One region of the Streptomyces yamdrokensis genome, then DNA from elsewhere that is predicted to be linked to it. Evidence: riboswitches for the same ligand, from Rfam matches in the RefSeq annotation. Region 1 holds a riboswitch; each other region holds the start of a gene.
What was found. Region 1 has a riboswitch for cyclic di-AMP ahead of ACWZEH_RS03735 (C40 family peptidase). Riboswitches for the same ligand answer to the same signal wherever they lie in the genome.
Positions count from the first base shown of each region.

Region 1 (3,683 bases):
TCCGTCCTCCTTCCGTGCCCGACGGCATCTCACGGCTCAGACTGACCGCCCGCGCGGACCTGTCCGGGGCCGAGATCGAACGCGCTGTACAGGTGATCGGCGAGACGCGGCCATGAGTCGGCGAGGCACGGCCGTGAGCCGCCCGATGACGGGCGGTCGAGTACGGGTGGGCGAGTACGGGTGGGCGCCGGAGGACCGGCAGGTCAGTGAACCGCGGCCACGAACTTCGCCCAGCTCCCGGGGGAGATGAGCAGCGCGGGCCCGTCCGGGTCCTTGGAGTCGCGCACGGCGAGCAGTCCGGCACCGGGACCGGTGGCGGGCCGGGCCGTCTCGACGCAGTTGTTCGCGCCCGTGCTGTAGCTGCTGCGCAGCCACCGCACACCGTGCAGGTCGGTGCTGGAGGGAAGGGTCCGAGACGGTGCGGGCATCGTGCCTCCTTACACGCCGGCGGCTGTCCCGGCGATGAAATCCAACGAGTCCTCGGGCGAAAGGGCGTGGATCGAAAGGGCGTCGAAAGCCTCCGAGTACACCCGGAGGTCTTCTTTCCGCTCCAGATAGAGGCTACTCGTCAAGTGGTCGAGAACTACAACATCCAGATCAGAAGTGCGCGAAAATGAGAAGATTACGAAAGGGCCGGTGACGCCGATGTGCGCCCCGGCAGTGAACGGCAGTACTTGAAGCCGCACCTGGGGAAGGCGCGCCGCCTCCACGAGCCGTTCCAGCTGGCGGGTCATGACGCCGGGGCCGCCGACCTGCCGGCGCAGCACCGCCTCGTCCAGGACCGCGCTGAACCCCAGCGGCGGGTCCGCCCGCAGGACGTCCTGCCGGGCCAGCCGCACCTCCACCAGTGTGTCCAGCCGCTCCTCCGAAGTGCCCTCCAGCGCCGCCGCCGTCACGGCCCGCGCGTACTCGGGCGTCTGCAGCAGCCCGGGAACCACGGTGGTCTCCAGCGTGCGCATCGCGCTGGCCTGGGACTCCAGGCTGATGAAGTCCCGGTAGGTGGGCGGCAGTACACCCCGGTACGCGTGCCACCAGTGGTGTCGTCCGCTGCTGTCGCCCGGCCCCGCCAGCACCAGTAGCAACTCCCGCAACTGAAGGTCGGTCAGGCCATAGGCGTCGAGCAGTAACCGCACATCGGCCGGTTTCACCCCGCTCGTGCCCGTCTCGATCCGGCTCACCTTCGACTGGTGCCAGCCCACCAGCCGGGCTGCCTCACCACTGGTGAACCCCGCCGATGTGCGCAGCGAACGCAGTTCGGCGCCCAGTTTCCGGCGGCGTACCGCGGGACCGTGCTGCATGGCTTCCCCCTTACTCCCTCCGGGTCACCCACATACGGTCTCCCGTCGCAGAGTTCACCGCTTTGAGCGACAGATATATGCATATCTTGGCCGTATCGCCGCCGACAGTCTGTGGTGATGGCAGTCTGACGACGAAGCACCAGTGCGGGACCGTACTCGAATCAGCCGCTCCGTGTCGGACTGCGGTCCCGTGGAAAGGGACGACATCGCCATGGCAGACCATCTGGAAGCATCCATCACTCTGCCGAGCGATCCTGCCTCGGTCTCCGCGGCTCGCGCCCATGTGGTGGGCACGCTGGCGGAGTGGGGCATGCCGGAGGACACGGAAGTGTCCGACACGATCCGGCTGATCGTGTCCGAACTCGCGACCAACGCCGTGCAGCACACCCTGGGGCAGTCACCCACGTTCACCGTGGACATCGCCCTCGACCGCGACGACCAGCTGTGCATCGGTGTCACCGACAGCCACCCGAGGTTCCCCAAACGACTCCCCGCCGCGGTCCAGCAGGACAACGGCCGGGGGCTGGTCATCATCCGCTGGCTGACCGTGGAGTGCGGCGGCAGGATGAGGGTCCGCCCCACCGGAGAGGGTGGAAAGACCGTCTCCGTCGTCCTTCCGTGGACCGTCCCCGCCGAGCCGGTCACGGCGGTGGAGACGGCAGGACGGCAGGAGCCGTAGGGGCCCACGGCCGCATCGGTGTGCTCTCCGGGTGTCGTTCGGCGTGTCCGGCGGGGCGGCGGCAGGGGGGGTGCCGCCGCCCTCGCGGATCACTTCACCCGGCCGTACCAGACGCTGTGGGTCCAGATCTTCTGCAGGCGCACCACATCCCCGGTCTTCGGAGCGTGCCAGAGCTTGCCCTGGCCCGCGTAGATGCCCACGTGGTAGACGTTCTGGCCCGAATGGAAGAAGACCAGGTCCCCCGCCTTGCGGCTCGAGGCGGAGACGTGGCGGGTCTTGTTGTACTGCTGGGACGCAGTACGGGGCAGTGTCTTGCCCGCCTTCTTGAACGAGTAGAGGGTCAGTCCGGAGCAGTCGAAGCGGCTCGGTCCGGTGGCGCCCCAGTGGTAGGGCGCGCCCTTCTTGGACGCCGCGACCTGGAGGGCCTTGGTGGCCGTGGTCGCGGCCACTGCCTCCGGGGCGGTACCCGGGAGGACGATCGAGCCGCCCACGGCGGCGAGGGTGAGGGCCGAGGCCGTGCCGGCCCTGGCCATGAGAGACGGGACACGATTGAGCGCGGTCATGCGCAACCCTTCGTCAGCCGCCTGTGAAGGATGACCTGTCGGATTCGGGCTGGCGAAGTTGCCCGGCCGCACGAGTGCGGCTTCACCCCAAGGGCTGCTCGGCACGGGAGTCGAACTCCCGTTCCGGCGACCCGTCGTGCTCGGGTCCTCCACTCCTGCCGATCCACTCCTGTCGACCGGTCATCCGGGCGGCGGCAGGACTCGGCGTCCGCCCGGATCGCCCCGCCGCGGCGGCGGGGTCTTGTCGTCAGTGAGCGATCTTGGCAACTGCCGGTCCGAAATCCCAACTGAACCGGGGGTTTGTGTTGTTACTCACCACTCATCCGTTCGGGTGGACAGCCCCGCGTCCGGGCTGCCGTCCGGGGTGCCGAGGAGTCCCGGACCAGCACCGGAGTGGCCCGTTCCGGTGCGCGGCCACGCGTGGTGCGCAACCGTGACGGCCCGAAAAGAAGTGGTTCGTCTACGCCGGTTGGTGGTATCCCTTTTGGTCCGTTTCGGCTCAGGTGTGGACGTGTTGCCGACGCCGGCCGCGGTTGAACCGGTACGGGCGTCAACTGCCGGAGCCCGGCGGCAGTGTGACCCGGGCCGTGCGCCGGTCGCCGTCCAGTACCCGAAGGGCCCGGGCCAGCGTGGCGACGTGCAGCTCGGTCTCGCCGCGCCGGTGCATGACGGTCAGCGCGTCGCGCAGTGCGACGGCCTTGCCGACCAGTGCCTGTGCGGCGCGCAGCCCGCGGTAGGTGTCGCCGTCGCGGGCAGGGTTGATCCGGCCCAGCAGGTCGACGGCCTCGAGGTAGCGGTCGATCAACTCGGCCTCGGCGCGGGTCAGCGCGGGCAGCGGTGGCAGTTCGGGTGGCAGCATCGGCGGCTCACCTCGCGCCGGAGGTGGGGAGGTGGTCCTCGCGGTCGGTCAGGACCCGGTCCGCGAGGCCGTACTCCACCGCCGCCCGCGCGTCGAGGACGGTCTCCCGCTCGATGTCCGACCGTGCCTGCTCCGGGGTGCGGCGGGTGTGCCGGACCAGGATCTCCTCGATCCGGCCGCGGACCCGCGACAGTTCCTCCGCCTGGACGGCGAGATCGCTCGCGTCCCCCTCCACCGGCGCCGGCGGTACCGGCTGACGGAGCACCAGTCGCGCCCCCGGCAGG
Region 1 is NZ_CM132679.1:962,838-966,520, reverse strand. Features, by position in the region: gene ACWZEH_RS03755 (8-amino-7-oxononanoate synthase) at 1-116, shown strand, start outside; gene ACWZEH_RS03750 (DUF397 domain-containing protein) at 204-428, opposite strand; gene ACWZEH_RS03745 (helix-turn-helix domain-containing protein) at 438-1,298, opposite strand; gene ACWZEH_RS03740 (ATP-binding protein) at 1,510-1,977, shown strand; gene ACWZEH_RS03735 (C40 family peptidase) at 2,067-2,540, opposite strand; cyclic di-AMP (ydaO/yuaA leader) riboswitch at 2,544-2,679, opposite strand; gene ACWZEH_RS03730 (hypothetical protein) at 3,091-3,399, opposite strand; gene ACWZEH_RS03725 (ATP-dependent Clp protease proteolytic subunit) at 3,407-3,683, opposite strand, start outside.

Region 2 (3,683 bases), 3.6 Mb from region 1:
CGGTGATGAAGGGGACCTCACTCTTCGTGGCCTCGAGCAGCCCTTCCTCGACAGCCCTCATTCCGGCCTGGACATCGGCCTCCAGAGCCTGGTCCCGCACGCTCAGCCCGAACGGCCCGACGACGGTCACGAGGGGTCTCCTGTCTGCTGGTGTCCACTGGCGCTTAGACGTCTTGCACAGTTTGTCGATAGGTCGCTGACATCACTCGAGTCAGCGTATCCGGTCATGTTTCGATCACCGTCAGCACCCACATTCCCCGGCCTCACCCGCACACGCGCGGACCGAGGCTCACGGCGCCCTCCGGTATCGGATCACCATCGGATCGTTTCTGACCAGTTGGTAACAAAGGATATTCGCCACCTTTCGGATGCAGCGACCCACTCTCGAGGCGCAACCCCGCACCCGGCCCGGCATGCGACCCGACACCCGGCACGACACGCGGCCCGGCGTACGGCCCGACGTACGGTCCCGCACGCGGGTCGCCCCGCCCACCCCGGAGTCCGATTTGCCGTAATTGCCAAGCGGATTCCCCTTGGTGGCAAATGCGTCCACGCGGTGCGGCCAGTGAAGTGAGTCACGCGCGTCCCGGCACGTCCGCCCCTCGCGCCGACCGGCGCTTCCCCTTGCCACGAACGCGAGTTGACCCTTGGCGCCCGCAAAGGATCAAGTACCCCAAAACCCCCGCAACAAGATCAAGCGGTGCGATCCGTGATGGTCGCACTTGTTTCCGACAAGTGCACTCGCATACGTTCCCGGCTTGTCGGGCGGACGCCGAATCCTGCCGCCGCCCGCGCCACCCATCGACGAACTCACTCACGCACGGCAGGAGCGGGGGACCCAGGCAAGCCGCCGGACCGGTTCGCAGCCGGAACGGCTCGGGGTGAAGCCATGCCCGCACGGGCACGGCCGGGCACTCTCCCGCCCGAACCCGACAGCTCACCTCGCAGGCGTAGGAGAGGAACACAGACATGACCGCATCCGGTCCGCCCCGCCGCTTCGGCCGCTCCCGCCTCGTCCGCTCCTTCGCCGTCGCCGGTGTCGCGGCGGTCGCCCTCCCGCTGTTCGGTGCCACCACCGCCTCAGCCGCGCCCGCCGCTGCCGCGACGTCCACCCCTGCCACCGCCGGCACCGTGACCGCGTACCCGGACAACCTCGACGGCTGGATCCGCGAGTCCCTGTCCGTCATGGCGCAGCACGGCATCCCCGGCAGCTACGACTCCATCCACCGCAACATCCTGCGCGAGTCGTCCGGCAACCCGCAGGCCATCAACCTGTGGGACTCCAACGCCATGGCCGGCACCCCGTCGAAGGGCCTGCTCCAGGTCATCGACCCGACCTTCCAGGCGTACCACGTGCCCGGCACGGCCTTCGACCCGTTCGACCCGGTCGCGAACATCACGGCGGCCTGCAACTACGCGGCGGACCGCTACGGCTCCATCGACAACGTCTTCGGCGCCTACTGAGACACCTGAGACATCCGATACGTCCGGGCCCATCGGAACGCCGGAACACCGGAACGCGGCGGCACCGGCCACACCGGCGGACACCGAGGCCTACCGGGACACGCTCCCGGACCTGGGGCGGGGCAGCACGTGTTGGGGCACGCGCGGCTCCGCTCCGCCGAACAACCGCTCGAGGACGACGGCCACGCCGTCGTCCTCGTTCGACGTGGTGACCTCGTCGGCCACCGCCTTGAGCTCGGGGTGCGCGTTGGCCATGGCGACTCCGTGGGCCGCCCAGTCGAACATCGGGATGTCGTTGGGCATGTCACCGAAGGCGACGGCCCGCTCCGGATCCAGCCCCAGGTGCTCGGCGGCCAGCGCGAGACCCGTCGCCTTGGTGACACCGCACGGCTGGAGTTCCACGGTGCCCGGACCCGACATCGTGACCGTGGCCAGCGAGCCGACCGCCGCACGGGCCGTCGCCGCCAGCTCGTCGTCGGTCAGGTCGGGATGGCGCAGCAGCACCTTGCTGATCGGCCGGGCCCACAGATCGTCCCGCCGTTCGACCCGCACGGCGGGCAGCGTCGGGTGCGGCATCAGATAGCCCGACTCGATCAGGGTGAGCCCGTCCACCCCGTTCTGGTCGACCGCGGCGTACAGCTCCCCGACCTCGGCCTCGATCTTGCCGAGCGCGGTCTCCGCCAGTTCCCGGTCCAGGGTGACCGACCACAGCAGCCGGTCCGTGCCGGCGTCGTACACCTGCGCGCCCTGTGCGCACACCGCGAGCCCCGTGGACCCCAGGTCGTCCAGGAGCGGCCGCACTCCGGGCGCCGGGCGCCCCGTCACCACGAGGTGCCGGACACCGGCCCGCGCCACCATCGCCAGCGCGGCGAGGGAGCGGTCGGAGAGGGTGTCGTCGCCGCGCAGCAGCGTCCCGTCCAGGTCGGTGGCGATGAGCGAGCAATCGGTGGGTGCGGCCATGATCAGAGAATACGGACACCGCGCGCCCCCGACTCACCACGCCCCGGGCACCCGCCCCGCGCACCGATCGCGGCCTCTGCACCACTTGGCGGCAACATGCTCCGCTACCTACCGTTCTCGTGGTCCTGGGCGGTACCTTCCAAGTGTCCAGGGGGGACTTGATCGGGGGGTCAGGTGAGCAGCGGACGCACACGTGTGCTGAGGCTCGACGAGCTCGGCGAGGGGGAGCGGGAGCGATGGCGTGAGCTGCGCGCCGCCTCAAAGGCACCGCGCAGCCCTTTCATGGAACCGGAGTTCGCCGCCGCCGTGTCCGGGGTGCGGCCGCAGGCCCGGGTCGCGGTGCTGTACGAGGGGGCGTCCGCCGAGCCGGCCGGCTTCCTGCCGTACGAGCGGGGCGCGTGGGGGCAGGGCCGGGCGATCGGGCTCGGGGTCTCGGACTGCCAGGGCGCCGTCCTGCGGCCGGGTCTCGCGCTGGAGACCGGTGAACTGCTGCGTGCCTGCTCGGTGTCGAGCTTCGTCTTCGACAACCTGGAGGCGGACCAGGCCCTCTTCGTCCCGCAGGCGGCCCGGGAGCACGCCACCTTCGTCATCGACGTGGAGAAGGGCTACGAGACCTACGAGTCCGTCCTGCGCACCCAGTCGCCGAAGTTCCTGAAGACCACCCTGGCCAAGGAGCGCAGGCTCGGCCGCCAGGCCGGATCCGTGCGGTTCGTGTTCGACGAACGCGACCCGGCCGCGCTGCGCGCCCTCATCGTGTGGAAGTCGGCGCAGTACCGCAGGACCGGGCGCCGCGACCGGTTCGCGCAGGAGTGGATCGCCCGGCTCGTGGGCCGTCTGGCCGAAACCCGGGCTCCGGAGTGCGCGGGCACGCTGTCCGTCCTGTACGCCGGGGGCCGCCCCGTCGCCGCCCACTTCGGCCTGCGCTCGGCCTCGGTGCTGGCCTGCTGGTTCCCGGCCTACGACCCGGAGTTCGCGAAGTTCTCGCCGGGGCTCGTGCTGCATCTGCGGATGGCCGGGGCGGCGGCCGGCGAGGGCATCGGCCTGCTCGACATGGGGCGCGGCCCGGCCGAGTACAAGGACTCGCTGAAGACGGGCGAACGTGCCGTCTACGAAGGCGAGGCGACGCGTCCGGGCCTGGGCGCCGCGCTTCATCTGCTGCGTCGCGAACCCGCGCGCCGTGCGCACGGCTTCGTCGTCGCCCGCCCGCGTCTCGCCTCGCTGGCGTCGCGCACCTTGAAGGGGGTGGCGCGGCTGCGCCG
Region 2 is NZ_CM132679.1:4,553,452-4,557,134, reverse strand. Features, by position in the region: gene ACWZEH_RS20380 (polyprenyl synthetase family protein) at 1-130, opposite strand, end outside; cyclic di-AMP (ydaO/yuaA leader) riboswitch at 802-966, shown strand; gene ACWZEH_RS20375 (transglycosylase SLT domain-containing protein) at 970-1,464, shown strand; gene ACWZEH_RS20370 (HAD family hydrolase) at 1,555-2,424, opposite strand; gene ACWZEH_RS20365 (GNAT family N-acetyltransferase) at 2,599-3,683, shown strand, end outside.
Region 2: it holds a riboswitch for cyclic di-AMP, as region 1 does, so the genes downstream of both, ACWZEH_RS20375 (transglycosylase SLT domain-containing protein) here and ACWZEH_RS03735 (C40 family peptidase) in region 1, are expected to answer to the same signal.

Region 3 (3,683 bases), 2.7 Mb from region 1:
TAGATGCCACCGGCGCTGATGAGCCGCTTGCCGCCCCGTCTCAGGTCGTCGAGGTGGAACTCCAGGCCGAGGTAGAAGAGCAGCAGGACGAGACCGAGCGCCGACAGCATCGAGAAGTCGTGGGCGTCCTCGACCAGGACGAGCCCCGGTGTGTGCGGGCCGAGCAGAATGCCGGCGAGCATGAACAGGGGGATCGTCGGCAGCCCGATCCGGCTCCCGAGGCGGGCGAGGAACGCTGCGGCGAGGAACGCGCCGCCCATGGCGAGCAGAGTGTCGGCATGTCCCACAAGTCACCACCTTCCACAGCACGGGGACGGAGCGGGATCCGATCGACCGACCCGAGCGGGGGCTGCTCCTTCGTGTCGGTGGGGGTTCTCCGCCATACGGGGCTGCGGCCGGTACATCCCCGGGTGCGGAGCGGTTGCGGCCGGTGCGTGCCGGGACCGGGCCCCCGGTGTTCCTCCACGCTCACATCCGGCCCCGGGCGCCCGCCATCCGTGACGCCACCCAAACGAGGTGGCGGACGACACCCATGAGGTGTGGGGGGGGGGGAAGGCCCCTCATCACGGGCCGGTCGCCGGGGACGACGGGGCCACCGCGCGTTTCCACGCCGTACGGTTTCGCGCCATGCGGCGGTGGCACACCGTACGGCTTCCCGCCGCGCGGGAACACACCGGGTGCAAGACTCTCTTCGCCCAGCCGATCCCAGCCGATCCCAGCCTTGCCCCCCGCCCCACCCCGCCCCGTCCGCCGTCCCCGTCAGGAGCGCCGTCGATGCCCCACCCGTACGTCCTGCTGTCCGCCGCCGTCTCGCTCGACGGGTATCTCGACGACACCGGGCCCGAGCGGCTGCTGCTGTCCGGCCCGGAGGACTTCGACCGGGTCGACGAGGTACGGGCGTCGGTGGACGCGATCCTGGTCGGCGCCGGCACGATCCGGGCCGACAACCCCCGGCTGCTGGTCAACGCGCCCGAGCGACGTGCCGCCCGGGCCGCCGAGGGCAGGCCCGCCTACCCGCTGAAGGTCACCGTCAGTGGCTCGGGCGACCTGGACCCGGCGGCGCGGTTCTGGCACACCGGTGGCGCGAAGGTCCTCTACACGACCGACAAGGGCTCCGAACGCGCCCGCGCCCACGGCCTCGCCGCCGACGTCGTGCCGCTCGGCGCCGAGCTCGACTGGCGCCGCCTCCTGACGCACCTGTACGACGTGTACGGCGTCCGGCGGCTCATGGTCGAGGGCGGCGGCCTGATCCACACCCAGCTCCTCACCCAGGGCCTCGCCGACGAGCTCCAGCTGGTCCTCGCCCCGCTCCTCGTCGGCGACCCGGACGCCGCCCGCCTCTTCGGATCCGGGACCTACCAGGGCGGCCGGCTGCGACTGCTGGAGACCCGCCCGATCGGCGACGTCGTCCTCATGCGCTACGAACCCACCGCCCCCGGCGCCGGCCCGCTCCCCGTCGCCGCCGACCACCACTGGCTGGCCCTCGCCTGTGAACTGGCAAAGCGGTGCCCGCCCTCGAAGACGGCGTTCAGCGTGGGCGCGGTGGTCGTCGCGGCCGACGGCACCGAACTGGCGCGGGGCCACTCCCGCGAGGGCGGTGATCCGGTGGTGCACGCCGAGGAGGCCGCCCTCGCCGGGATCGACCCCGCGGACCCGCGGCTCGCGACCGCCACCGTGTACTCCAGCCTGGAACCCTGCGCCCGGCGCGCCTCCCGGCCGGTGCCCTGCGCCCGGCTGGTCCTGGACGCGGGAGTACGGCGGGTGGTCACCGCGTGGCGGGAGCCGGACACCTTCGTGGAGGACGCCGACGGCAGCGGGGTACTGGCCGCGGAGGGCGCCCTGGTCGTCGTCCTGCCGGAGCACAAGGAGGCCGCCGAGGCGCCGAACGGCCATCTGCTCGGCCGGTGAGGCAGGGGCGGCGGCAACGTGTGTGCGAAGTGCCCCGCGGATGCCGTATGCTGGTGAACACAACGACGCGGGGTGGAGCAGCTCGGTAGCTCGCTGGGCTCATAACCCAGAGGTCGCAGGTTCAAATCCTGTCCCCGCTACTGAAGGCCGAGGGCCGGAATCCGAGAGGATTCCGGCCCTCGGCCTTTTGCGTCCGTCCCGTTTCGGGAGAGCGTCCCGGGGTACTTCCGCGAAGATGTGACGCCAGGTGATCGAGCCGCCTCGCTGCGCATAACAATTGACGCACCGTCAACTCGAGTGTGACGAGGACGGTGAAGTCAACTCGCCCGGTTTCGACCGGTCGTGGCGCTTAAGTCCGTGCGGAAGTCGTTAACGATCAAGAGGAACGGCTTGGAATACGACCCTCGCGTCTATTAACGTTCGATAACGCAGCGCGGTCGTCCCAGCCGTCACACGAGTCGGCTCCGTGCGCACGCGCCGAATCCCGCAAGGGAACCGGGGAACCAACATCTTGGGGTGAATCGCGCGGATGCCCCCGTGGAGACACGGACGGTATACGCGCGTAGGAGACCTTCCTGCTCCGAACCCGTCAGCTAACCCGGTAGGCGAGAAGGAAGGAAAGGAGTGCGCCCCACGTGGCGTCCAACCGGCCTGCCCCCGAGGCCCCCTTCATGCCGAGCCGACGCGACAGCGACACCTTCGGCTACGGCGGCATCCGCACCGACGAGGGCCCCTTCGAGGAGTGGAACCCCACCGAGGATTCCATTCGTCCCGTGCGCGGCCGGCATCGTGTCGGCAAGCAGCGCGGCGGAGGCCTCGCCCGTAGCTCCACCGTCCTGGGCGTCGGTGTCATAGCCGCTGTCGCCGGTGGCGGCATGGCCAGCGCCCAGACCGGCAAGCCGCCGGTCTCCATCTCCGTACCGGACCTTCCCTCTGTTGGTTCCCTCATCTCCGACGAGGAAACCCCCCAGGGCTCCGCCACCCCGCTCAGCAGCATCGGCGCGGTCGCCGACGAGGCCGAGCAGGGCAGCGCTTCCGACGCCGGCGAGGTGCTGCGCGCCCGGATCATGGCGCAGGTCGAGCAGCAGCAGAGCCAGGCCGAGGACAGGGCCGCCGCCGAAGCCGCCGCGAAGGCGGAGAAGGAGGCCAAGGAGCAGGCCGCCGCCGCGAAGAAGGAGGCCGAGGAGAAGGCCGCCGCGGCGAAGAAGAAGGCGGAGGAGGAGGCCGCGAAGAAGGCCGAGGCCGAGCGTCTCGCCGAACTGGCCACGCAGTACGCGCTGCCCACCTCCTCGTACACCATCTCCTCGACCTTCGGTCAGGCCGGCGCCTACTGGTCCTCCGGCCAGCACACGGGCCTGGACTTCGCCGCCCCCACGGGCACGCTGATCAAGGCGGTCCACACCGGCACGATCACCTCCGCCGGCTGGGACGGCTCGTACGGTTACAAGACCGTGCTGACCCTCGACGACGGCACCGAGATCTGGTACGCCCACCAGTCCTCCATCAGCGTCAGCGTCGGCCAGCAGGTCAACACCGGCGATGTGATCGGCCGCGTCGGCTCCACCGGCAACTCCACCGGCGCCCACCTCCACCTGGAGGTGCACCCGGCCGGCTCCGCCTCGGGCATCGACCCGATGGCCTGGATGCAGTCGAAGGGCCTCGCCGTCTGAGACCCCGGCCCCGGCCGGTCTTCGCGTCCCGCGCCCCACGCAGCCGCAGCCCCGGCAGCCCTGACGACGCCCCCCGACGTCAGGACTGCCGGTTCGGCGTTTTCA
Region 3 is NZ_CM132679.1:3,670,998-3,674,680, reverse strand. Features, by position in the region: gene ACWZEH_RS16175 (cation:proton antiporter) at 1-287, opposite strand, end outside; gene ACWZEH_RS16170 (dihydrofolate reductase family protein) at 775-1,908, shown strand; tRNA gene ACWZEH_RS16165 (tRNA-Met) at 1,975-2,048, shown strand; cyclic di-AMP (ydaO/yuaA leader) riboswitch at 2,374-2,531, shown strand; gene ACWZEH_RS16160 (M23 family metallopeptidase) at 2,544-3,578, shown strand; gene ACWZEH_RS16155 (PrsW family intramembrane metalloprotease) at 3,681-3,683, opposite strand, start outside.
Region 3: it holds a riboswitch for cyclic di-AMP, as region 1 does, so the genes downstream of both, ACWZEH_RS16160 (M23 family metallopeptidase) here and ACWZEH_RS03735 (C40 family peptidase) in region 1, are expected to answer to the same signal.

Region 4 (3,683 bases), 6.1 Mb from region 1:
CGCGCCCTCACGCCCGGTGTCAGGCCACCGCGGCGATGCGCTCCCTGATGTCACCCGGGGACAGCACTCCCTTCGCCGTCACATGGTCCCCCGACGACTCCCCGCGCAGCCTGCGTCCTATCCACGGCACCAGGTACTCGCGCGCCCACTGGACGTCGTCCCGCCGGACGTGGAGGCTGCCGCGCGGCGGCAGCGGGGGCCATGCCTGCTCCGGGTCGGCCGGGATGTCCAGGCCGAGGGCCTGGCCCGCGCGGAGCGCCACGCGGGTGTGTCCCTCGGGCGACAGGTGCAGCCGGTCGGCGTCCCAGGCCCTGCGGTCCTGGATGCTCCTCAGGGACCACAGGTCGAGCACCGGACAGCCGTACCGGTCGGCGACGGCCCGCACGTGCCCGTTGTAGGTGGCGATCTTGCCGCGCAGATGCCTCAGCAGGGGCACTCCCCGGGTGTCGAACCCGGTCGTCACCAGCACCGTGCCGGAGGCGGCCGTGAGCGCGGCGATCGCCCGCTCGAAACGCTCGGCCACCTCGTCCGGGTCACTGCCGGGGCGCAGGATGTCGTTGCCGCCCGCACAGAACGAAACCAGTGCGGGGGCCAGCTCGACGGCCCGCGGGAGCTGGTCGGCCACGACCTGGTCGAGCAGTTTCCCGCGCACCGCGAGATTCGTGTACTGGAAGTCGCCTTCGGGGCGCCGGTCGGCGAGGAGTACCGCGAACCGGTCGGCCCAGCCGACGAACGCCCCGCCGGGGCCGGGGTCGCCGACGCCCTCGGTGAAGCTGTCCCCCACCGCCACGTACGACCCGATCACTGGCTTGCTGTCATTCTTCGAATCGTCTGCCACAACCGGACATGATTCACCTTCGAATGTGACCTACGCGACCGTAGGAAGGCATTGACGGCCGGTGAGATAAGCCACTCGCAAAGCATCGGCCAATTCCGGAATAGCCCTCGGGAGGGGGATGTTGGGCGGCGGGCGACGTGACGTACGGAACACTCCGGGCACACACCGAACACACCGAACGCGCCGAAGGCCGGACCCGGGGATCGGGGTCCGGCCTTCGGCGCGTGCCGGGCAGGTTGCCGCGGGGGTCAGCCGATGGAGACGCCCTTGCCGCGGAGGTAGGAGACCGGGTCCACGTCCGAGCCGTAGTCCGGCGTGGTGCGGATCTCGAAGTGCAGGTGCGGGCCGGTCGAGTTGCCGGTGGAGCCCGAGAGGCCGACCTGCTGGCCGCCGCTCACGGCCTGGCCGGCCGAGACGGACAGCGAGGACAGGTGGGCGTACTGGGCGTAGTGGCCGTCGTTCAGCTTGATGACGACCTGGTTGCCGTACGCGCCGGCCCAGCCGGCGGAGACGACGGTGCCCGGGCCCACGGCCTTCAGGGAGGTGCCCGTCGGGACGGCGAAGTCGACACCGGTGTGGTAGCCGCTGGACCACATGCTGCCGGCCACCTTGTAGGCGGTGCCGAGGCCGCCGCCGGGCACCGGCGAGCTGTAACCGGAGGTGTTCGCGGCCTGGTTCACGGTCGCCGCACCGGAGGACGCCTTCGACGCGGACTGCTCGGAGGAGTCCGAGGACGGCTTCGAAGCGGACTGCTCCGAGGACTCACCGGCCGCCGCCGGCTTCGACGCGGAGGACGGAGCGGACGAAGAGGGTGAAGCGCTCCTCTCGGGAGAAGAGGACTTCTTCGGCGTACCGGTCGCGGCGGCCTTGCCGTCGACCGAGAGCTTCAGACCGGGGTGGATGAGCGACGGGTCACTGCCCACAGCCTCGCGGTTGTCGGCGTAGAGCTGCTTCCAGCCGCCGTCGACGCTCTCGGACTCGGCGATCTTCGCCAGGTAGTCGCCGCCCTTCACTATGTACGTGCGGGCGTCGCCCCCCTCTTCGCCGTCGGTCTTCACGCCGTCAGCCGTCTTGCCGGCGACGGAATACGACTGGACGGCCTTTTCCGGAGCGATCTGCACAGGGGCGGCGTTCGCTCCGGTGGCACCGAGAAGCGGCAGGGCGAGTGCGGCGCCACCGGTCCCGGCGACGGCGATGGAACGGGTGAAACGCAAAGCGCTGGGGCGGCGGTGCTTACCCTTTGCGGGCATGACGAATTCCTCTCCGGCGCCTACGAGGTGAGCTGTCGGGTTCGGACTGGAGATGCCCGGCCGCGCCGAAACGCGGCTTAACCCCGAGCCGTTCCGGAGACCGGAACAGGCAGTCGTACCTGTGGGTCCCCCGCTCCTGCCGCACACGGGTCAGAGTGTGAAGGCTCCGGACAGCGGCAGGATTAGGCGTCTGTCCGGATCGATGGTGAACGTAGGCGACCGGGACGCAAAGGAACAAGCGCGATCTTCCGAGCAAAGGCGCATTTGTGTGATCCATTGACATAAAAACCGTCACCCAGAGTCGCCCCGATTGTCACGCACCCCCGAATCCCCTTGCGAAACACCGAAATTACGTGAGCATGGCGACAACGCATCGTCACCTCTATGACGATGCTCACCACCCCATTCCCATCTCCCTTTCTATCGGGGCATGTTATGACGAAACTATCCAAACGGACAGAACGCCCGAATAGCAGAAGAAGGGGCCTTTCGGTCCGGCTGGGGGCCGCTCGGGAGCCGTCACGGGTCCGTCCGCGCAGGCGGCTCGAGACCGCCGGCTGCCACGCCGCCGGCCCGGTCACCAACTCATGGCCCCGCCAGGCATGTCGTATCGTCGGGTGACACCCGTCGACGCCGCCGCGCCGGCGGCGCAGAGTGGGAAAGGGGCCCCCGTGACGCAGCAGATCCCGTCGACCGAACCCGAGCTCACCGGTGTGCGCAATTTCCGTGACGTGGGCGGCCTGCCGACCGTCGACGGCCGCCGGGTGCGGCACGGGATGCTGTTCCGCAGCGGCCACCTCGCACACGCCACCGAGGAGGACGCAGCCTTCCTGTCCTCCCTGGGACTGCACACCGTCTTCGACTTCCGTAACGCGGCCGACCACAAGCTGGACGGACGGGACATCGAGCTGCCCGGCGTGCGCAATGTGAACCTGCCGCTGAGCGACCCGGCCGACGGCGCCGAGTTCTGGAGGATGGTCCGGGACGGGGACCTCGACCAGCTCCGCGCGATCCTCGCCGACGGCAAGGGAGCGGACCGGATGATCGCCTCGTACCGCGCGACCGTGACGCAGCGCACCTCCGAACACTCCCGCGTGCTGATCTCGCTCGCCGAGGAGAGCCTGCCCGCGCTGATGCACTGCGCGGCGGGCAAGGACCGCGCGGGCCTGTCGGTGGCGGTGACGTTGCTCGCGCTGGGCGTGGAACGGGACGCGATCTTCGACGACTACCTGAAGTCCAGCGCCGCGCACCGCCGCTACAAGGTGCGCCGCAGCGCCACCTCCGCCTCGGCCTACTCACCCGAGGTCATGGAACTGCTCGACCCGCTGTTCGACGCCCGCGCCGAGTATCTGTCGGCCGCGCTCGAGACGATCGAGGAGACCTGGGGCGGCGTGGACCCCTACCTCGAGCAGGCTCTCGGGTTCACCCCCGAGTACCGGGAGCGGCTGCGCGATCGCATGCTGGACTGAGCGGCCCCTCGAGGGCTACGCCTTCGCGCCCAGCTCGAAGAGCAGGTAGATGAAGGCCGCGAAGAGGTGGCCCACCACGACGTAGATGAACAGCCTCACCCACAGGGCGCGAGGGAATTTCTCCTC
Region 4 is NZ_CM132679.1:7,045,636-7,049,318, reverse strand. Features, by position in the region: gene ACWZEH_RS31130 (SGNH/GDSL hydrolase family protein) at 20-805, opposite strand; gene ACWZEH_RS31125 (M23 family metallopeptidase) at 1,087-2,088, opposite strand; cyclic di-AMP (ydaO/yuaA leader) riboswitch at 2,091-2,254, opposite strand; gene ACWZEH_RS31120 (tyrosine-protein phosphatase) at 2,760-3,557, shown strand; gene ACWZEH_RS31115 (DUF6126 family protein) at 3,573-3,683, opposite strand, start outside.
Region 4: it holds a riboswitch for cyclic di-AMP, as region 1 does, so the genes downstream of both, ACWZEH_RS31125 (M23 family metallopeptidase) here and ACWZEH_RS03735 (C40 family peptidase) in region 1, are expected to answer to the same signal.